4 regions of the Psychrobacillus sp. AK 1817 genome follow, and region 4 is predicted to be linked to each of the others. Evidence: riboswitches for the same ligand, from Rfam matches in the RefSeq annotation. Region 4 holds a riboswitch; each other region holds the start of a gene.

Region 1 (3,513 bases), 1.7 Mb from region 4:
CTTGACCTGGTCTAGTTAGAACGATAAGTATTCCAAGTGGGATACCAATGATTATGGAAAAGAATAAAGATATGCCTACCATCTGAAATGTTTCAATTACAGATTCTCCGATGATTGGCAACCATTGATTAGTGAATTGTTCGAATCTACTCATGAGTGCACCTCCAAGCTCTCAGTTCCAACTCCTTGTTCTTCTAAGAAGCGAATAGCTGATTGTACTTGATTTTTTTCTCCTACTAAATGAATCACGATATTACCGACAATTCCGTTTTTCAATTCAATAATATTGGCCGTTAAGATATTTGGTTGTACATCAAACTTCTGACTAACCTCTGCTAATAATGGTTTTCCAGTACTTTCCCCAACGAAAGTCAAGCGAGTGACTGCACCCGTCACATGGAGCTGAGAAATAAGGGAAGGGGATAAGTTACGTTGACTAATTGTGTTTAAGAACTTTTTAGTTGTCGGATGACTAGGCTTCGTGAAAAGATTAATAGCTGTGTTCTCTTCTACAACTTCTCCGTTTTCCATCACATACACATGATCACAAATCTTTTGAATAACATTCATTTCATGAGTTATTAAAAGAATAGTTATACCTAACTCCTTATTGATCTTTAATAAGAGCTCTAATATTGAGTCAGTCGTTTCTGGATCCAGAGCACTTGTTGCTTCATCACTTAATAATACTTCTGGTTCCTGGGAGAGAGCTCTTGCAATAGCTACACGTTGCTTTTGGCCGCCAGAAAGCTGGTTTGGATAGCTTTTATGCTTATCGGTTAAGCCTACTATTTCTAAATATTTTTCCACTCTTTTTTTAACTTCGTTCTTGTCGTAGCCAAGCAGCTTTAAAGGTATAGCGATATTGTCGTAAACAGTGGCAGTTTTTAAAAGGTTAAATCCTTGAAAAATCATGCCTATTTTGTTTCTGACTTTTCGAAGTTGAGGAAGGGGAAGGGGGGTTATTTCTTCGCCATTAATGTATACTTTGCCTTTTGTTGGCTTTTCGAGCAGGTTAACACATCTGATAAGTGTGCTTTTCCCTGCTCCGCTATAGCCGATAACTCCGTGAATTTCACCTTTTCTTACATGAAGACTTACGTTACTGACAGCCTTTACTGTGTTGCTTTTGCTGATGAATTCCTTTGTAATATTCTCTAAAACTATCATGTTAAATCTTCCTTTCTAAAGAAAACGTTACCGGTTGCGGCAACGTTTTTGTTATTTCTACTCATCCCAGCTTGCTAACACAGAACCTTGAAACTCTTCTTCGATAAATGTTCTGACTTCCTCTGATTGATAAGCTTTTACAAACTTTTGAACGGTTGGATCATCTTCGTTTTCCGCGCGTACAACGATATAGTTCACATATGGAGAGTTAGATGACTCTAAAAGAATTGAGTCTTCCTTCGGGTTAATGCCAGCAGCCAAAGCAAAATTTGTATTGATTGCTGCAGCATCTACCTCGCTAAGCTGTTTCGGTATTTGAGCAGCCTCTAATTCGATAAATTCAATATTCTTAGGGTTTTCTTCGATATCATAAATAGAAGCATTTTCTTTTTTATCTTCTTTAATTTTAATAAAGCCATTTTCCTCTAGTATATATAATGCGCGTGAACCGTTAGTTGGGTCGTTTGGTAATCCAAATGTGGCACCTTCTGGTAAATCTTCGAACGATTTAAATTTTTCAGAGTAAATACCCATTGGGTTTAAAATAGTTTTACCAACTGGTACTAGCTCAGTACCATGGTCTTCGTTGAAAGCATCAAGAAAAGGCTCATGTTGATAGCTATTTGCGTCTAGGTTACCTTCAGAAAGTGCTGTGTTTGGAAGTATGTAATCAGAAAAAGCTTTAATTTCTATTTCTAGTCCATCTTTTGCTGCAACTTCTGCTGCAACCTCAGCTATTTGTTCGTGAGGACCAGCAGTTACACCTATGACTAATTTATTTTCATCTAAGGCTTTGTCACCTTTAGATTCATCACCACAAGCCGCAAGCAACCCCGTTAATAGAACTCCTGATAATACTAAACCAACCTTTTTCATTAAAATTCCTCCTTAATAATTATTAAAGAATTCGAATAAATATAAAAGCCTCTCTTTCAAAAAGAAAGAGAGGCACACAAAAATGCATTGTCCTCTCTTATCTTCCAAAACAAAAATGTTTTGCAGGATTTAGCACCTTTCTATACTTTTGGTATAGATGGTTGCCGAGCTTCAACGGGCCAGTCCCTCAGCTACTCTTGATAAGAGATAATAAGCTATTAAGTTTTTCGTTTATTCTATAAATGAAAATTTACTATACTAAACTAACAAAGTCAAGAGCTATTTTTTAATAGTAAAATTTTTTAGAAAAGATTAAAATTATAAGATAATAAATAATTATGCAATTGGAGGAATCGACATGACAATAAGAGCAAATTTTGCAGTAGGTGATTTTGAGAGAATAGTTGGTGCTAGATTAAAATATGGAACAGATTTGATAGAAGGGATAGAAGCAATATGTGAAGCCAATCAAATTACTTCTGCCACTGTCGTTAGCTGCTTTGGAAGCTTTCAAAAATGTGGCTTTGTCTATTTAATTCCAGCTGATTCCTCGAAAATAGGTGTAGCCTATAATGAAATGATCGTAAAAGAAGGACCTATAGAATTTTTACATGGTACAGGAGTTATATGTCAGCAAGAAGGAAAATATGCCACACATTTTCACGGATCAATGTGTGATCAATATGGTGCTGTTTTTGGAGGTCACTTCATCAAAGGTGAGAATCCTGTAATTACGGTTGACCTAGTCTTAGCCGAAGTAAAAGGGATGGAATTCCATCGGAAACATGATGAAGAGACTGGTGCAATTCAGTTTTATCCGATTGAGCAAGGGAGCAAGTTCCCCAGGACAATAGAGGAATAGAAAGTGTAGTAGGTTAACATATAAAAGAATTCAAATAAACAATAGAATATGACATAAAAAAAGACTACTTTTGTAGTCTTTTTTTATTTTGTTGGCTATTTCACTTAAACACACTAATTAATATTGTGATGAGAAAATAAACTAAAATACCAAGTATAAATAGTCCTATAAATTTTTTCATGTAAGATACCTCCAGAGGATTAAGCTTGTTTTTTATTGAACGGTCATAAAAAAAATTATCCGGTCATAAAACGTTGCTATCCGGTCATAAAAATTTTTATCCGGTCATAAAATCGCGCTATCCGGTCATAAAAATTTTTATGCGGTTATAAAGACAATTTATCAATTATTTTCATAGAAATTAGTGTCTTTTAACTTCACTTAAACATCTTTTAGATGATAACAGTAACTAATTCTTAAAAAAGTTCTAGCTTTTCTATACGGTCAACAGCCTCAATCAGGCGATCCTCATCAACTAAAAGTCCGATGCGTACATAACCTTCCCCGTGTTTACCAAATCCATTGCCAGCAGCGACAGCAACATCTGCTTTTTCTAGAAGTATGTCAGCAAATTGTTCACTAGTATAGCCATTTGGTACAGGAAG
Region 2 (3,513 bases), 320 kb from region 4:
TCTCCGTAGATTTTTCGAAGCGCACACTTGTTGTTTTAATGCCCTGTATGAGTGTATAGGAATCTTGAGCACCCAGTATGGCTCCAAAGGAATTTTGAAGAAAACCTAACTTGCTACCAAGCAACTCATCCTTTGTAACTGCAAGGCCGGCAATGATATCACTATGTCCAGACAAGAACTTAGTTGCACTATGCAAAACAACGTCTACACCTAATTCGAGCGGCCTTTGGTAGAGTGGTGTCATGAAGGTATTGTCTAAAAAGGTTAGACAATTATTGGCTTTAGCTATGTCTACAATACCGGCAATATCAGTTATACCTACTCTCGGATTTGAGGGAGTTTCTATATATATTAGTTTGGTATTGGACTGAATTGCCTGCTCAACAGCATCTAAATTAGAAAGGTTAACAAAAGAATGCTCTATACCAAAGCGAGGTAAAACCTCTGTCACAAAGCGAAAGGTGCCACCATAAACGTCCTCCGTCATGATTATATGGTCTCCGGCAGATAACAGCATTAAAGAGGTTGATATCGCTGCCAGACCAGAAGCGAAAGCAAATCCTCGCGTACCACCCTCTAGCTCTGCTATGGTTTTTTCTAATGCTTCTCTGGTTGGATTACCAGACCGACTATAATCAAATGGGCCGAAGCTATCTAAACTTTCTTGATGAAAGGTAGAAGATAAATAGATTGGAACATTTACAGCACCGGTTCTTCTTTCATAATTACCTCGAGTTGAAGCAGTAATTAAACTAGTTTCAAGTTGTTGATGAATAGACTCCATTAAACAATAACCTCCTTCTCTAAAGCTACAAATACTTGCTTTAAGTCATTGATTAAATCTTCCGCTTCCTCAATACCAACAGAAAACCTTAATAAACTATTATCTACTCCCCGAGCAATTCGTTCAGATTCTGGTATATCTGCGTGTGTTTGAGTGGCAGGGTAAGTAATGAAGCTTTCCACACCACCAAGACTTTCAGCAAATATGATTAACTTTAGCTTTTCTAAAAAAGGACCTACCAGTTCGCTTCTTTGAAGGCGGAAGGAGAGCATGCCACCCTTGCCTGCATAGAGAACATCTTTTATTAAATGCTGTTGCTCTAAAAATTTTACTAACTTCTTTGCGTTTGCTTCATGCTGTTTCATTCTTAGATGGAGAGTTTTTAACCCACGTATCAACAGCCATGAATCAAATGGTGAAAGGACTGCACCTGCTGCGTTATGGTTAGCCTGTAATTTCTCGCCCAATTTAACGCCTTTTGATACAACCAACCCAGCCAGTACATCATTGTGACCTCCGATATATTTAGTAGCACTATGTATGACAATGTCTGCGCCAAGTTCTATTGGCCTTTGTAAAAAAGGAGTTAGGAAGGTATTATCCACAATTAAAAGTAACTCATGCTTCTTAGCTAACTCCGCGTATAGCTGAATATCAATCTCTTGCATTAACGGATTAGTAGGTGTTTCAAGAAAGATTGCCTTCGTATTTTTGGTAATAAGAGATTCCACCTCTACGTAAGAGGTAAATTTACTATAAATAGTCCTAATATTATAGGAGTCAGAATATTGATTGAAAAGGCGATAAGTACCTCCATATAAGTCCTCTGGGGCAATCAATTCATTACCTGAACGGAAAAGGGAAAGGACCAATTGAATGGCTGCCATTCCCGAACTACAGGCAAATCCTGTATCGCCTTGCTCTAGCTTGGCTATTCCCTCCTCTAAAATAGCTCGTGTAGGGTTTTTAGTTCGAGTATAGTCATAGCCGGTAGATTGGCCAAGACCATGATGTTTATAGGCTGTGGATAAATAGATAGGAGGATTAACTGCTCCAGTTTTTGGATCACAATGATTACCTAATTGAACTAATTGTGTATTAATGTGAGTTTTGGACATTGTTATTCACCTCTTATTATTAATAGGTTCAACATTTCTAAAATAAATCACAAAGTAGACTCTAAGATAAAAAAATTCAGGATAAATATAGAATAGAAGCATTTTGCCAAATAAAAAGAGGGCTCTCTTCATAAGAAGAGAACCCCCAATATAGATTGAAGTCATTCTTCTTATCTTCAAGACAAAAATGTCTATTGGATTTAGCACCACACCTATAATGGCTGGTTGCTGAGACATCATAGGGCCAATCCCTCCGTCTCTCTTGATAAGAAATAAAAATATATAATTTTCAAAATTTAGCGATAAGTAAGTTTATCATGGGGTGAATATAAATTCAAGAGTTATTTCAAATTTGGAATTGCTACCCAGTGACCGGAGGAAACTTCCACAAGCTTAGATTGCTTCAATTGATATCTATCCTCAACATTTGATTCCTCCAAAAGCTTCCTTTTTTTCTTAGCTTCTACCTTAGGATCAGGAATAGGGATTGCTGCTAATAGGGATTTTGTATAAGGATGTTGTGGGTTAGAATAAAGCTCTTCACTTTCCGCAAGCTCCACAATTTTACCAGCATACATCACCGCTACCCGATCACTAATATGCTTAACCATAGATAGATCATGTGCGATGAAAAGGTAAGTTAGACCTAGTCTATGCTGTAAATCCTCTAGTAGTTCTACAATTTGTGCCTGTATAGAAACGTCTAAAGCTGATAGTGGTTCATCACAGACGATAAAGTCAGGCTCTACTGCCAGTGCTCGGGCAATGCCGATTCGTTGTCGTTGTCCACCTGAAAACTCATGTGGATAACGCATGGCATGGGAGGAATCCAACCCTACCATTTTTAGTAACTCTTCTACACGTTGTTTTCTTTCCTCTGCATTTTTGCTCAAACGATGAATATCTAATGCCTGGCCGATAATATCTAACACCTTTAAACGAGGATTTAAGGAAGAATACGGATCCTGAAAGATAATCTGCATATGTCGTCGCATCGTTTTTAATTCACTTTTACTCAAACGGTTGATGGCCATTCCCTGATAAAGCACATCTCCATCCGTAGGCTCATGTAACCGAAGAATGGACCGACCGGTAGTTGATTTTCCTGAGCCAGATTCTCCTACAAGTCCAAGGGTTTCTCCAGGTTTGATGAAGAAGCTGATATCATCAACGGCCTTCAGCACAGTCCCTTTGCCTAATTGGAAATGCTGCTTTAAAGATTTGACCTCTAATAACGGCTTGCCATTTTCTAAACCAATGGAACGAAGCGGTGGTCTCTTGGGTTTCTTCCTTTCATCTAAACGAGGAAGTGCATTTAATAATTTTTTTGTATAGTCATGCTGAGGATTTTCAAATATCTTTTCAGTTGTCCCGGTTTCTACAATTTCGCCATTTTTCATAACTGCCACTCGATCGCACATACCTGCAACTACACCCAAATCATGAGTGATTAAAATAATGGAGGTGCCAAATCTTTGCTGCATATCCTTCATTAAATTCAAAATCTGAGCCTGAATGGTAACGTCTAGTGCAGTTGTCGGTTCATCTGCTATTAATAGCGTTGGCTTGCAGGCAAGTGCAATAGCGATCATAACTCTTTGGCGCATACCA
Region 3 (3,513 bases), 1.5 Mb from region 4:
CAGTTTTGTCTGCCCATGCGTTACGAGGAACTAATACCTCAGAAGGAACTCCATCGATGCTTGTAGGAATATCTAAACCGAATACTGCATCTTTTGTTGTTTCCACTTCGTTTAATTTTCCTTCAATCGCTGCACGGACCATTGTACGAGTGTAAGAAAGCTTCATACGACTTCCAACGCCATATTCTCCACCAGTCCAGCCAGTGTTCACTAGGAATACTTGTGCTCCATGCTCGTCAATTTTCTTACCAAGCATTTCTGCATAAACTGTTGCATGCAATGGAAGGAATGGAGACCCGAAGCATGTTGAGAATGCAGGCTGAGGAGAAGTAACTCCACGTTCTGTACCAGCTAATTTAGACGTAAATCCACTTAAGAAGTGATACATTGCTTGCTCTTTAGTAAGTTTGCTGATAGGAGGTAGCACGCCAAATGCATCTGCAGTTAAGAAGATGATTGTATTTGGATGACCCGCTACAGATGGATCTACAATATTATCGATATATTGAATTGGGTAAGCTGCACGTGTATTTTCTGTTAAAGAGTTATCTGCATAATCTGCAACTCGTGTTGTATGGTCAACAACAACGTTTTCTAAAACAGTACCAAATTTAATAGCGTCAAAGATTTGTGGTTCATTTTCTCTTGTTAGGTCGATACATTTTGCGTAGCAGCCACCTTCAATATTAAATACACCGTTATCTGACCAACCATGTTCATCATCACCGATTAGCTTTCTTCCAGCATCAGCAGATAATGTAGTTTTACCTGTACCTGAAAGGCCGAAGAATAATGTTACATCGCCTTTTTCACCAACGTTAGCAGAGCAGTGCATAGGCAAAATATTTTGTTCTGGCAATAAATAGTTCATAATAGAGAAGATAGATTTTTTCATTTCTCCTGCGTATTCTGTTCCACCAATTAAAACAATACGTTTTTCCATAGAAACAATGATAAAAGTCTCTGAATTTGTTCCATCAATAGCAGGATCTGCTTTGAAGTTTGGTGCGCTGATTACAGTAAAGTCTGCTTTATGAGCTACTAATTCTTCTTCAGAAGGACGAATAAATAGTTGGTGAGCAAAAAGATTATGCCAAGCATATTCGTTTATTACTTGAATGCTTAGACGTGAATCCTTATCAGCACCAGCAAATCCTTTGAATACAAATAGTTCATTTTGTTCTTTTAAATAGTTCATAACTTTTGTATATAATGCTTCAAAATGAGAAGATGAGATAGGTTGGTTTACAGAGCCCCAATCGATTTTGTCTTTTGAGATAGGTTCATCAACAATATACTTGTCTTGTGGAGAACGTCCTGTATATTTGCCTGTCTCTGCTTTAACAGCTCCAGTTGAAGTTAGTACTGCTTCTCCTCTAGAAGTAGCTTTTTCCACCAATTGTGGTACTGATAATTGAAGGCTAATGTTGTTACCAGCTAACAATTCGTTCAGTTCGCTCACAGTATCGATTGAATTCATTTAGTATTACCATCCTTTTTTAATTTTTATCTCTTCACGTAAATAGTCAACATAAAGAGGATTTTTCATTGATATGTGAAATAGTATAACACATTACACTAAATAGTCTACACTAATAGAAGCCCATTATTGGAATAATTTTTGTTTTTGAGAAAAAATTACATTTAATCGGTTGACTTATAACTAATTTTTACGTATGATGGTGAATTGAACGGATACTCTTATTCCGAGCTGGTGGAGGGGTCAGGCCCTGTGAAACCCGGCAACCTGTAATTGAAAAATCATTACAAAGGTGCCCAACCTGAGACAAGGTGAAATCCCTTGATTGATAAGAGTGAAAGGTGTTTATGATATTAATCCCTTTCCTCATGTAATTACGTGAGTGAAAGGTTTTTTTATTTTACATCGCCCTAAATCCTTGTGTGCCAAGTCCGAAGCAGCTTCAAGTTTACTATTGGCTTGACATGGGAATGAGTACCGTATCAATTCCTGAGAGAAATCTCGCAGGATATAGGAGGGAATCTTTTGACACAACGTCGATTATTTACATCGGAGTCAGTAACAGAAGGGCATCCAGATAAAATTTGTGACCAAATTTCTGATGCTATATTAGATGCAATTTTAACGGAAGACCCTAATGCACGAGTTGCTTGTGAAACAACCGTTACTACAGGTTTAGTGTTAGTTGCAGGAGAAATAACAACTTCTACATATGTAGACATACCTAAAGTTGTACGTTCGACTATCCAAGAAATTGGTTATACACGTGCTAAATACGGCTTTGACTCTGAAACTTCAGCAGTTTTAACTGCGATTGATGAGCAATCCGCTGATATTGCAATGGGTGTAGACCAAGCGCTAGAGGCTAGAGAAGGTGCGATGACTGATTCAGATATCGAGGCTATTGGAGCAGGAGACCAAGGGTTAATGTTTGGTTACGCATGTAATGAAACTCCAGAGCTAATGCCACTACCAATCAGTCTAGCTCACAAACTTGCCCGTCGCTTAGCACAGGTTCGCAAGGATGAAACTTTAGACTACTTACGACCAGACGGTAAAACACAGGTAACAGTTGAATATGATGAAAATAACAACCCTGTTCATATTGATACGATTGTTATTTCTACACAACATCACCCAGAAATAACTTTAGAACAAATCCAAAGAGATTTAAAAGAGCATGTTATAAAACCGGTAGTACCTACTGATTTAATAACAGAGGAAACGAAATACTTTATTAACCCGACGGGACGATTTGTTATTGGTGGTCCTCAAGGTGATGCTGGACTAACTGGACGTAAAATTATTGTTGATACATACGGAGGTTATGCTCGCCATGGAGGAGGAGCTTTCTCGGGTAAAGATCCAACAAAAGTAGACCGTTCTGCAGCTTATGCCGCTCGTTATGTAGCAAAAAATATTGTTGCTGCTGGTCTTGCAGATCGCTGTGAGGTACAACTAGCGTATGCAATCGGTGTAGCACAACCAGTTTCTATCGCAATCGATACATTTGGTACAGGAAAAGTAGCAGAGTCGGATTTAGTGTCATATATCCGTGATCTATTTGACCTTCGTCCAGCTGGAATTATTAAAATGCTAGACCTTCGTCGCCCAATTTACAAGCAAACGGCAGCTTACGGACATTTCGGACGTACTGACATCGATGCTCCATGGGAAAAAACCGACAAGGCAGAGCAATTAAAGCAAAAAGCGGGTATTTAAGAATTCAGAGACTTCCTTCTATTGGAATGCCTCGCCTAAAGAAAGAAGGTATTAAGAGGCTAGCCTCTTAATACCTTTTGTTTTTTTCAAACAATTATACAGCTTAACGGTAAATAGGCTGACCAAATAAATGGATCTATTTACTCTTAATGGATTATTGTATAAAAATAACCGGAGTCAAATTTATAAAAATTTTAAAATTAGGTGTTTGTTAATTCTAATTTATTCTATTTTAAATTCGATCTTTCTATAAGGGTTTGATGGATTTATAGTACTGTCCTTTTTCAGCATATTCATGAATAATTCGTTGG
Region 4 (3,513 bases):
CGTTCCGTTTAAAATGCCTTGAATCTTTTTCACTGAGTTTACTTGAAGTAGATTTTTTAATGTCTTAATAATTGGGACTCCACCTGCAGTGGTCGCCTCATACCCTACAAAAACTCCTCGTGACTTTGCACGTTCCTGCAATGGGATACTATATTTTGAGAACATGACCTTATTTGCTGTAATGACGTGACAGCCCTTGTCTATCGCTCTACATAAATAGCTATAAGCCGGCTCTTCGTTAACTATTGCTTCAAAAACTACTTGAAGCCCAGGAATATTTTCAATATCCTCAAAGTCATCTGTCACTAATACGCCTGGGGTCTCGGGTCTTTCTTTAGCTAAATTATTAATGAGAATCGCACAAATTTCGATGTCCAATCCTAATGACTTTTTTAAGTCTTCTCGTTTTTCATTCACAATGTGATAAATCCCTTGGCCGACTGTTCCAAATCCTAAGATTGCTGCTTTTATTTTTGCCATGCTGTCTCCTCCAAATGAATCTGTACAATTGAATTTAAATAATCGTACTTGAATAAAATTTCAATTAACTAATTGACTATTTTACATATTGTAGACTATTTCCACTCAATTAACAACAAAATTCTATCTAGAGAGGACATTTGTTTTCTCTAAAAGTACTTTTCCGAGTGCTTCTTGTAAATCTTCTACTGCCTCCAAGCCTACAGACAAGCGAATTAGATCCTCTGTAACCCCTGTTTTTACTAAATCCTCCGGTGTAAGTTGTTGGTGAGTAGTGGAAGCTGGATGAATAATTAGAGATTTTGCGTCTCCCACATTTGCTACATGTGACCAAATCTCTATATTATCGATAATATGTCTACCTGCTTCTCTACCTCCCTTTGCTCCAAATGTCAAAATAGAACCGTATCCATTCTTTAAATACTTTTTAGCAAGTTCATGTGTAGGATGGCTTTCAAGCCCTAAATAGTTAACCCATGAAACTTCCTCATTGTCATTTAAGTACTCCGCAATTTTCTGGGCATTTTCGTTATGTCTTGGCACTCGTAAGTGAAGTGTTTCTAATCCTTGAAGAAAGGAGAAAGCTGCTTCTGGGCTTAGAGAAGGACCAAAATCACGTAGCAACTGGACTCTTAGCTTTATAGCAAATGCCACGCCTGGAACATCGATTCCGTAGCGCAAACCATGATAGGTTACGTCTGGCTCTGTAAAGCCCGGGAATTTTTCAGAATTCCAGTTGAAGTTACCTCCATCAACTACTACTCCACCAATTGTTGTACCGTGACCTCCAATCCATTTTGTCGCCGAATGGATAACTATATGAGCGCCATGCTCAATTGGATTTGAACCAAACGGAGTAGCGAAAGTATTATCTACTAGTAATGGAACCCCCACTTCGTTCGCAATGGTAGCTACCTGCTCCACATCCAGTACATTTAAGCTTGGATTTCCAATAATTTCAGCAAAAAAACCTTTTGTCTTCTCAGTAACTGCTGATCTGAAATTCTCAGGATCCGTTGAATCTATAAACTTTACAGTAATTCCATAGCGAGGAAGTGTATGAGCAAAAAGATTAAAGGTCCCTCCATATAAGTTTTCAGCTGCGATAATTTCATCTCCAGCGCCTGCAATATTTAAAATAGAAAATGCAATGGCTGCCATCCCTGATGAAAGGGCCACTGCGGCAGTACCTCCTTCAAGTAATGCAATTCTTTGCTCAAAAACATCAACTGTTGGGTTTGTTATTCGGGAATAGATGTTACCAGTCTCTTTTAATGCAAATAGATTTTGAGCATGCTCAGTGTTTTGAAATACATATGAGGTTGTTTTGTGAATCGGTACCGCTCTTGATCCTGTGACTGGATCCGGTTGTTGTCCACCATGCAATAGAAGTGTTTCTTTTTGAAGATTTGTCATTTTGAATTCCTCCGTTATTAGTAGATTAGATGGATGCTTGGAGGCGGGAGAGGATTATAGAACTGCCAATGTAAAAACCCCTCTTCACTTAAGAAGAGGGGTCAAATTGACATGTTCCTCCTCTTATCTTCCAAATTCATAAAAGAATTTGTAGGATTTAGCACCTTTCCAAGTAAAAGAACTTGGTGGTTGCCGGGCATCGTAGGGCCTATTCCCTCCGCCACTCTTGATAAGAGTATTAGATTAGTGTTCCATCTTGTTACACAGTATAAATCCTCCGTTATTTATAAGTCAAGTTATTTTATATAAAATTCTGAAACTTCATCATTTTATAATCGTTTAATATAATAGATAGAATATTATTTTTGGGGGTGTCATAGAATGATTATTTGGAGTGTTAGCATTCTTTTAATAGGCTACTTAGTTGGTTCGATTCATGGATCAAAATTAGCCCAATGGATGAGTGGTGTTAATATAAAAAAAGAAGGCTTAAATAATTCAGGAGCTTCCAACGCCACCATAGTGCTTGGATGGAAGTATGGCGTTTTAGTAGGAGCCATAGATATTTTAAAAGGCGCAATTATGATTATTGGGGCAAGATTAATTGCTCCGCAGCTGACCTCACTTAGTACCTCTGAGCATGATTTTTTGCTTTATATAGCTGGTGCTGCTGTAATCTTAGGGCATAACTTTCCTATTTACACAAAATTTAAAGGCGGTAAAGGCACAGCTTCCATCATTGGAGTACTGCTAGCGTTACATTGGCCGATTGGATTAGCAGGACTATTATTGTTAATCTGCATCACACTTTTGACTGATTATTTATTGATAGGTGTATTCTTTTTCTACCTTATCTTTATAGGAGCCTCTATATGGACCGCAGATGGAATAGGTCCAATCATAGTTGCAGGATTTCTATTTCTAATGGCGTCGTTCTTACATATAGAGAATGTTCAGCGGTTAATTCGAAAAGAAGAAGTAAAGATTTCCTCTGTTATGAAGAAAAAAAAGCCATCACTGTAAAAGGAGTGGTTAAATGAGCAAAAAAAAGAGGTGGATTGTGCTAGTTCCTTTAATAATAATGGCAACTAGTGGAGTCGGTATGTGGATGCTTACAAGCAAATGGCTAGAGGATGGATTAAAACCTAAGGCAAACGGTTCCAATGAATACGCAATTGTGTTAGGGGCCAAGGTTAAACAAGGCCAGATTCCTTCTCTTGCACTACGATATCGTCTAGAGGCTGCACTAGAATATGCAAACACATATCATAATGTAAAGCTCGTTGTGACTGGAGGACAAGGACCGGACGAGGATATAGAGGAAGCAGTGGTTATGAAGGAATATCTCATGGAGAATGGAATCCCCGAGAGTCGAATAATCGTAGAAGATCAATCCACTTCTACGTATGAAAACCTTCTGTTCTCCCAACAGCTTCTACCCGATAGCGTTACCTCTGTCACAATTATTACGAGTGATTTTCATCTACAACGGGCAAAGATTATTGCAGAAGGAATAGGATGGAATGCAGATGTGGTTGCTGCTAAGACACCACAAATTTCAGAGTCAAAATTGCGATTACGTGAAAGGGCTGCCTTGCTCAAAACCTTTGTATCTGG

Evidence for each region. Region 4 has a riboswitch for S-adenosylmethionine ahead of D0S48_RS11285 (O-acetylhomoserine aminocarboxypropyltransferase/cysteine synthase family protein). Riboswitches for the same ligand answer to the same signal wherever they lie in the genome.
Region 1: linked by a shared signal. The riboswitch ahead of D0S48_RS03270 (MetQ/NlpA family ABC transporter substrate-binding protein) and the one ahead of D0S48_RS11285 (O-acetylhomoserine aminocarboxypropyltransferase/cysteine synthase family protein) in region 4 are both predicted to bind S-adenosylmethionine.
Region 2: linked by a shared signal. The riboswitch ahead of D0S48_RS09810 (methionine biosynthesis PLP-dependent protein) and the one ahead of D0S48_RS11285 (O-acetylhomoserine aminocarboxypropyltransferase/cysteine synthase family protein) in region 4 are both predicted to bind S-adenosylmethionine.
Region 3: linked by a shared signal. The riboswitch ahead of metK (methionine adenosyltransferase) and the one ahead of D0S48_RS11285 (O-acetylhomoserine aminocarboxypropyltransferase/cysteine synthase family protein) in region 4 are both predicted to bind S-adenosylmethionine.

What each region holds. Positions count from the first base shown of each region.
Region 1 is NZ_CP031739.1:631,566-635,078, reverse strand. Features, by position in the region: gene D0S48_RS03280 (methionine ABC transporter permease) at 1-154, opposite strand, end outside; gene D0S48_RS03275 (methionine ABC transporter ATP-binding protein) at 151-1,170, opposite strand; gene D0S48_RS03270 (MetQ/NlpA family ABC transporter substrate-binding protein) at 1,228-2,046, opposite strand; SAM riboswitch class I at 2,141-2,253, opposite strand; gene D0S48_RS03265 (PPC domain-containing DNA-binding protein) at 2,405-2,908, shown strand; gene D0S48_RS03260 (pyridoxal phosphate-dependent aminotransferase) at 3,325-3,513, opposite strand, start outside.
Region 2 is NZ_CP031739.1:1,967,321-1,970,833, reverse strand. Features, by position in the region: gene metC (cystathionine beta-lyase) at 1-775, opposite strand, end outside; gene D0S48_RS09810 (methionine biosynthesis PLP-dependent protein) at 784-1,902, opposite strand; SAM riboswitch class I at 2,070-2,174, opposite strand; gene D0S48_RS21190 (ABC transporter ATP-binding protein) at 2,244-3,513, opposite strand, start outside.
Region 3 is NZ_CP031739.1:3,814,003-3,817,515, forward strand. Features, by position in the region: gene pckA (phosphoenolpyruvate carboxykinase (ATP)) at 1-1,480, opposite strand, end outside; SAM riboswitch class I at 1,699-1,815, shown strand; gene metK (methionine adenosyltransferase) at 2,006-3,202, shown strand; gene D0S48_RS19150 (gamma carbonic anhydrase) at 3,450-3,513, opposite strand, start outside.
Region 4 is NZ_CP031739.1:2,284,901-2,288,413, forward strand. Features, by position in the region: gene D0S48_RS11280 (homoserine dehydrogenase) at 1-480, opposite strand, end outside; gene D0S48_RS11285 (O-acetylhomoserine aminocarboxypropyltransferase/cysteine synthase family protein) at 604-1,896, opposite strand; SAM riboswitch class I at 2,017-2,132, opposite strand; gene D0S48_RS11290 (glycerol-3-phosphate acyltransferase) at 2,278-2,919, shown strand; gene D0S48_RS11295 (YdcF family protein) at 2,933-3,513, shown strand, end outside.